Magnetospirillum sp. XM-1: one gene and its partner. The main gene of each other region encodes a partner of the protein of the gene in region 2 in a complex. Links are inferred from orthologs where the notes say so. Each region holds a gene or a part of one and is shown on either strand. Other genes may lie near its edges. The genes, in order: XM1_RS12905 and iscU.

Region 1 (3,309 bases), 570 kb from region 2 along the record:
TGGACCGGCAGCACCCTGATCGGTGGGGCCAAGGCGCTGACCTCGCTGGAGCGGCGCCAGGCCCGCCACCTCAACAAGGAAGGCGTCACCGACCTGCTGCGCGAACGCAAGGTGGTGGCCGACCGCTACGCCTTCCTGATGCAGCTGACCGCCGTGGCGGTGGGCCAGGGCAACCGGGCCACGCTCAAGACCTTCATCGAGCACTATTTCGGCGACAAGGACTTCGTGCCGCGCGTGGTTTCAGGCCAGGAACCCCCGGTCCCCAAGCTGCAGACCCTGGCCGGCATCCATCGCGCCATCAAGGCGTCGTGGCTGCCCGAAGGCGACAAGCAGGCCTTCATGGCCCAGGTCGAGGCGGCGCAGGCCCAGTTGCTGAAGAACGCGCGGCTGTTCGAGCAGATCGACAAGAAGGGGGGCGGACCGGCCCAGAAGGTGCTGACCCTTCTAGACCTCTGCCGCAAGGGAACCTTCATCGACGGCGTCAACATGGACGCCGTGCGCCAGACCCTGAACACCTATCTCCGCGACGCCGGCTTCCTCACCGACTACCTGGGCACCGCCAGCGGCGAGGAGAAGGAACGCAAGATGATGCTGCTCAGCAAGACCCTGGCCAGCATCGGCATCACCATCTGATCCTAAGGTCAGGCTCCCCTGACCGCCTTGGCCAGGGCCTTGAACGGCAGCAGAACGCAGTCGTGGCGGCTTTTGTGCGGACGCACCGGCAGAAAGGCCGCCAGGGCGGGAAAGGCGGGCTCGGCCCCCTTCTTCAGCATGCCCGCCACCTGATCGGCCAGCCTTGCGGCGGCTTGCGCGTCCAGGCCCACCGCCTGCTCCGCCGCCAACGTCGAGGCGGCCCGGCACAGCACGCAGCCCTTGACCCTGTGGCCGAAGGCCGTGACGCGGCCCTCCTCCAGCCTGATGTCCAGGCTGACCCGGTCGCCGCACAGGGGATTGTCCTGGGTGGCGCTGGCGTCGGGATGGTCCAGCGCGACCGGCTCCCTGGCGGCCAGATCCTTGATGGCGGCGCCGTAAAGTTCGTCGTTCATCGCAGCACCTTCACCGCTTCGCCCAAGGCCTTCAGCAGGGCATCCACGTCCGCCCGGTCGGAATAGGCGGCCAGCGAGGCGCGCAGCGTCCCCTCCTCCAGCCCCAGGGCGCTCATCAGCGGCCGGGCGCAATGGGCGCCGCCGCGCACCGCCACGCCGCGCTCGGCCAGCAGATGGGCAAGGTCGTGGGGATGGCAGCCCGCCACCGTGAACGACACCACCGGCACCCGGGCCTCCAGGCCCGTCGGCCCGACGATGCGCACGCCCTCCATGCCGCGCAGGCCGTCGAGCAGATGCCAGGTCAGCGACGCTTCCTGCTGGCGCACCGCCTGCCAGTCCAGCCCGCCCATCCAGTCGAGCGCGGCGGCCAGCCCCACCGCCTGGGCCACCGGCGGCGTGCCCGCCTCGAAGCGGTGCGGCGGATCGGCCAGGGTGAAGCCGTCGTCCTCCACCGTGCCGACCATGCCGCCGCCGACCACCAGGGGCGTCATGCCGGCCAGAACCTCGGCGCGGCCCCACAGCACCCCGATGCCGGTGGGGCCATAGGCCTTGTGCCCGGCGAAGGCGTAGAGGTCGGCGCCCAGCGCGCGCGGATCGACCGGGCCGTGCGGCACCATCTGGGCGCCGTCCACCACCAGCAGGGCGCCGACCGCGTGGGCCGCCTCGGCCAGACGGGGAAGGTCGCTGACCGCCCCGGTGACGTTGGAGGCGTGGGTTGCCACCACCACCTTGCAGCGGGGCGTCATCACCGCCCCCAGGCCGTCCAGGTCCAGCCGCCCCTCGGGCGTCACCCCCAGCCAGCGCAGCGCGAATCCCCGCTCCTTGGCCAGTGCCATCCAGGGCAGGCAGGCGGAATGATGCTCGAGACGGCTGACCACCACCTCGTCGCCCGGCCCCAGATTCCGCCCCAGCCCCCAGGCGGCCATGTTCAGCGCCAGGGTGCAGCCGCCGGTGAACACCACCTCCTCAGGCGGCGCGTTGAGGAAGCGCCCCACCGAATCCCGCGCCCCGTCATAGGCCTCGTCGGCGCGGCGCGCCATCTCGTGCAGGCCGCGGCGCACGTTGGAGCGCGCCGTGCGGTTCAGGTGGGCGATGGTCTCCGACACCATGCCGGGAATCTGCGCCATGGCGGCGCTGTCCAGGTAATGAAATCCCGGCCGCCCCAAAGCGGGAAACGCCTCGCGAATGGACTTGATCATTCCTCTCCTCCCAAGGCCCGCAATGATTCGGGCGTGTCCACGTCGATCAGGATTCCGTCGTCTTCCATGGCGATCTCGGCCACCGCCTGGGCATGCTGGGCGATCAGCCCCCTGGCGCCCTTGTCGCCGGTCAATTCCCCCATGGCGGCGAAGAAGCGCCGCGCCAGCAGCACCGGGTTGCCCCGCTGCCCCGCGAACACCGGCACGCAGATGCCTTCGGGACGGAAGGCGGCGGCCAGGGCCCGCACATGGGCCCCCGTCACCCTCGGCATGTCGGCCAGCAGCACCATGACGCCCGCCACGTTCCCGGGCAGCGCCGCGACGCCTTCGGCCAGGGACGACGCCATGCCCCTGGACGGGTCGGCGTTGACCACCCGGATGACGCCTTCGGGCAGGTCGGGCTGGGGCTCCGGCCCGGTGACCACCAGAACCGGCGACAGGCCGCCTTCCAAAGCCGCCGCGACGGCGCGCTCCAGCATGGAACGGCCTTCGACGCGCAGCAGGCGCTTGTCGCGGCCCATGCGGCTGGCCCTTCCCGCCGCCAGCACCAGCCCGGCCAGCACCGGCGGCGTCACGAACCACATCCGTGGTTGAGCGCGCGCCGCGCCAGGACGGGAATCAGCGCCGCCCGGTACTCGGCGCTGGCATGCAGGTCGCGGTTCAACTCGTCGGGCGGAACGCTCAACCCCTCCAGGGCGGCGGCGGAAAAGTCCCCGGCCAGGGCCATCTCGAATTCCTCGAGGCGGAACGGACAGGACGCCGCCCCGGTCACCGCCACCCGCACGCCCGCCTCGGTCTCGGCGACGAAGACGCCCACCACCGGATAGCCCGAGGCCGGATTGCGCACCTTGGCATAGCCGGCGCGGCGCGGCAGAAGATAGCGCACGGCGACGATCAGTTCTCCCGGCTCCAGGGCCGTCTCGAACATGCCGAGGAAGAAATCGTCGGCATTGATGACCCGGCGGTCGGTCAGGATCTCGGCCCCCAGGCCCAGAACGCCCGCCGCGTGGTCGCTGGCCGGATCGGCATTGGCCAGCGCGCCGCCCAACGTGCCCATGTTGCGG
Region 2 (3,254 bases):
CGAGCTGACCACGTGGTCGGGAGATTCCAGGATCATGCGCCGGGCATCCGAGCCCACGGTGATCTCGCCGTCATCGGCGTAATACACCACCGACGGGATCAGGCCCTTGCCCTCGGCATCGCGCAGAACCTCGGTCTCGCCGTCGCGGGCCAGCGCCACCACCGAATTGGTGGTGCCCAGGTCAATGCCGACCGCCAGGCCGCGCTCGGATTCGTGGGGGGCCGGGCTCTCGCCGGGTTCGTGAAGCTGCAACAGCATTTAGGGAAGCCTCAGGGCACGGGTTTTCTTGGCACGGGCCTCTTCGGCCAGCTTGGCGAGGTATTTCAGGCGGATGGTCAGATGACCCGCCTCTTCCAGATTGTCGGCGTTGATAGCCGCCGAGATGTGGCACTGGCAGGCGATCACCTCGGATTCGGCCTGCATGGCCAGCTTGGCGATCTCGTCGGGCGTGGCGGCCTCGGCCAGGGCTTCGCGCTTTTCCATCTGCTCCATCAGCAACTCGCGGTCGTTGATGGTGCCGCAGGCGGTCAGGTCCACCGGATGGCCCAGATGGTTCAGCAGATAGGCGGCGCGCTTCAACGGATCCTTCAGGGTCTCGTAGGCCTCGTTCAGCGCGGTGGCCTGGGATTGGGACAGCGCCTTCTCCCTGGACGACTTGGCGGCGAAGCGGTCGGGATGCAGACGCTTCTGAAAGCCGAAATACTGGCGCTGCAGGGCGTCCAGATCCAGGTCGAAGGATGGCGGGATGCCGAGACGGGTGAAGTGGTCGATGGTTCCCGGCCCCTGGACGGCGCCGCACACCGAGCAGAACAGGGCGCGCGTCGCCACCGGCCCCTTGCAGGACCAACAGGAAACGATCTGGGCGGCGGCGGGGGCGTTCATCGTCCTCTCCGGTTCCTTCTTCTTCGAGCGATCGATTTCAAACGTGGCCGACTTCAAACGTGGAAAGACTCGCCGCAGCCGCAGCGCCCCTTCTCGTTGGGATTCTTGAAGACGAAGCCCGACTGCATCTTGTCCTCGACGAAGTCCATCTCGGTGCCGAGGATGAACATGGTCGCCTTGGGGTCGATCAGCACGGTGACGCCCTTGTCCTCGAGAATCTCGTCGAACTGCGACTTCTCGTCGGCATATTCAAGCGTATAGGACATGCCCGAGCAGCCCTTGGAGCGCACGCCGATGCGGATGCCCACGCTGGGCTTGCCGCGCTTGGCCAGCAGCGCCTTGACCCGCTCGGCGGCGGCGTCGGTGATGGTCATGGGAGCAGGAGGCATGATCTTCCCCTTCTTCTCGTATACCCGCGTTCCGCCGCTCAGCCCGACTTCTTCTTGTAGTCGGCGATGGCGGCCTTGATAGCATCCTCGGCCAGCACGGAACAATGGATCTTGACCGGCGGCAGGGCCAGTTCCTGGGCGATGTCGGTGTTCTTGATGGAAGCCGCCTCGTCCAGGGTCTTGCCCTTGACCCATTCGGTCACCAGGGAGCTCGACGCGATGGCCGAGCCGCAGCCGAAGGTCTTGAACTTGGCATCCTCGATGATGCCCTCGGCGCTGACCTTGATCTGCAGCTTCATCACGTCGCCGCAGGCGGGCGCGCCCACCAAGCCGGTGCCCACCGCGGAATCGTCCTTGTCCAGGGCACCCACGTTGCGGGGGTGCTCGTAGTGGTCGATAACCTTGTCGCTGTAAGCCATTACCGTTCTCCAACTTTACCATCGGGCCTCAGCCCGGAATCATTCTAAGGCAATTCGGTACCGAATTGCGCAGAAATTTAACTCAGTGCTCGGCCCATTCGATGGACTTGAGGTCGATGCCTTCCAGGTGCATGTCCCACAGGGGGCTCATGGCGCGCAGATGCTCGACCGCCTCGACGATGTGGTCGATGGCGAACTCGATGTCCTCGTCGGTGGTGAAGCGGCCCAGGCCGAAGCGCAAGGACGTGTGGGCCATTTCCACGTCGACGCCGAGCGCGCGGAGCACGTAGGAGGGCTCGAGCGAGGCCGAGGTACAGGCCGAGCCCGACGACACCGCCAGATCCTTGACCCCCATCATCAGCCCCTCGCCCTCGACGAAGGCGAACGAGATGTTCAGGTTGCCGGGGATGCGGTGGTCCAGGTCGCCGTTGACGTAGATTTCCGGCAGACGCTGCTTCAACCCACCCAGCAGGCGGTTGCGCAAGCCCATCAGCCGCTCGGCCTCGGCCCCCATCTCGGCCTTGGCGATGGCGCAGGCCTCGCCCAGGCCGACGCACAAGGGGGTCGGCAGGGTGCCCGAGCGCATGCCGCGCTCCTGGCCGCCGCCGGTGATCAGCGGCACCAGGCGGACGCGGGGGCGGCGGCGGACATACAGCGCGCCGATGCCCTTGGGCCCGTAGATCTTGTGACCCGAGATGCTCATCAGGTCGATGTTCATGGCGTTGACGTCCAGCGGGATCTTGCCTACCGCCTGGGCACAGTCGGTATGAAAGAAGGCACCCTTCTTGCGGCAGATGGCGCCGATCTCGGCCAGGGGCTGGATCACGCCGATCTCGTTGTTGACGGCCATGACCGAGACGATGGCGGTCTTGTCGGTGACGGCGGCCTCCAGTTCGGCCAGATCCACCAGACCGTCGGACTTCACCGGCAGATAGGTCACCGAGAAGCCTTCCTGCTCCAGGTGGCGACAGGTGTCGAGCACGCATTTGTGCTCGGTCACCACGGTGACGATGTGGTTCTTCTTGTCCTTGTAGAAGTGGGCGACGCCCTTGATGGCCAGGTTGTTGGACTCGGTGGCGCCCGAGGTGAAGATCACCTCCTTGGCATCGGCGCCGATGATCTCGGCGATCTGCTCGCGCGCCTTCTCCACCGCCTCCTCGGCTTCCCAGCCGTAGCGGTGGTTGCGCGAATGGGGATTGCCGAACTTCTCGGTGAACCAGGGCAGCATGGCCTCGACCACGCGGGGATCGCAGGGCGTCGTCGCCTGATAGTCCAGGTAGACCGGCGCCCCCGGCGCGCGGGGAAGGCTGGGGCGGGTCGTCTTGCCGAGAGCTGTCATTTGCAAAGATCCCTTACCTTTAGTCGTTTTGCTCAAGACGGCCGTCAGGCCGCCTCCGAAACCTTCAGTCCCCTGCGAGGCGGCTCAGGCCGCCTCGGAAACCTTTAATCCCTTGTGCCGGGCCAGATCGGCCCAGGCGGCAAGGAACGTGTCCACATCTTCCGGCCGGCTCGACCAGCCCAGGCTGACCCGGATGGCCGACCCCTTGAGCCGCTCCTCCAGGCC

Evidence for each region.
Region 1: the proteins of iscU (region 2) and XM1_RS12905 are in contact, whole or in part, in a solved structure (PDB 5XT5), measured with the Bacillus subtilis proteins. The link is inferred for Magnetospirillum sp. XM-1 from one-to-one orthologs.

The regions. Positions count from the first base shown.
Region 1 is NZ_LN997848.1:2,788,106-2,791,414, reverse strand. What follows is about bases 145-3,143. They hold XM1_RS12905 (aminotransferase class V-fold PLP-dependent enzyme), read right to left. Parts: upstream 2,246-3,143; coding sequence 1,043-2,245; downstream 145-1,042. Other genes in these bases: XM1_RS12895 (xanthine dehydrogenase family protein subunit M), read right to left, coding at 2,817-3,143; XM1_RS12900 (NTP transferase domain-containing protein), read right to left, coding at 2,242-2,820; XM1_RS12910 (iron-sulfur cluster assembly scaffold protein), read right to left, coding at 642-1,046; XM1_RS12915 (hypothetical protein), read left to right, coding at 145-633. Outside these bases: more of XM1_RS12915, read left to right, coding at 1-144; more of XM1_RS12895, read right to left, coding at 3,144-3,309. UniProt on the Bacillus subtilis protein: Type II cysteine desulfurase that acts as the initial step in the SUF-like Fe-S cluster assembly pathway.
Region 2 is NZ_LN997848.1:2,218,218-2,221,471, reverse strand. The notes cover bases 1-2,944. They hold iscU (Fe-S cluster assembly scaffold IscU), read right to left. Parts: upstream 1,691-2,944; coding sequence 1,310-1,690; downstream 1-1,309. Other genes in these bases: XM1_RS10350 (IscS subfamily cysteine desulfurase), read right to left, coding at 1,773-2,944; XM1_RS10360 (iron-sulfur cluster assembly accessory protein), read right to left, coding at 936-1,271; hscB (Fe-S protein assembly co-chaperone HscB), read right to left, coding at 259-882; hscA (Fe-S protein assembly chaperone HscA), read right to left, coding at 1-258. Also shown: more of XM1_RS10350, read right to left, coding at 2,945-3,029; XM1_RS10345 (cysteine desulfurase family protein), read right to left, coding at 3,114-3,254. UniProt on the Bacillus subtilis protein: Part of the SUF-like system that mediates the biosynthesis of iron-sulfur (Fe-S) clusters. Acts as a sulfurtransferase and thus transfers sulfur from SufS to SufB.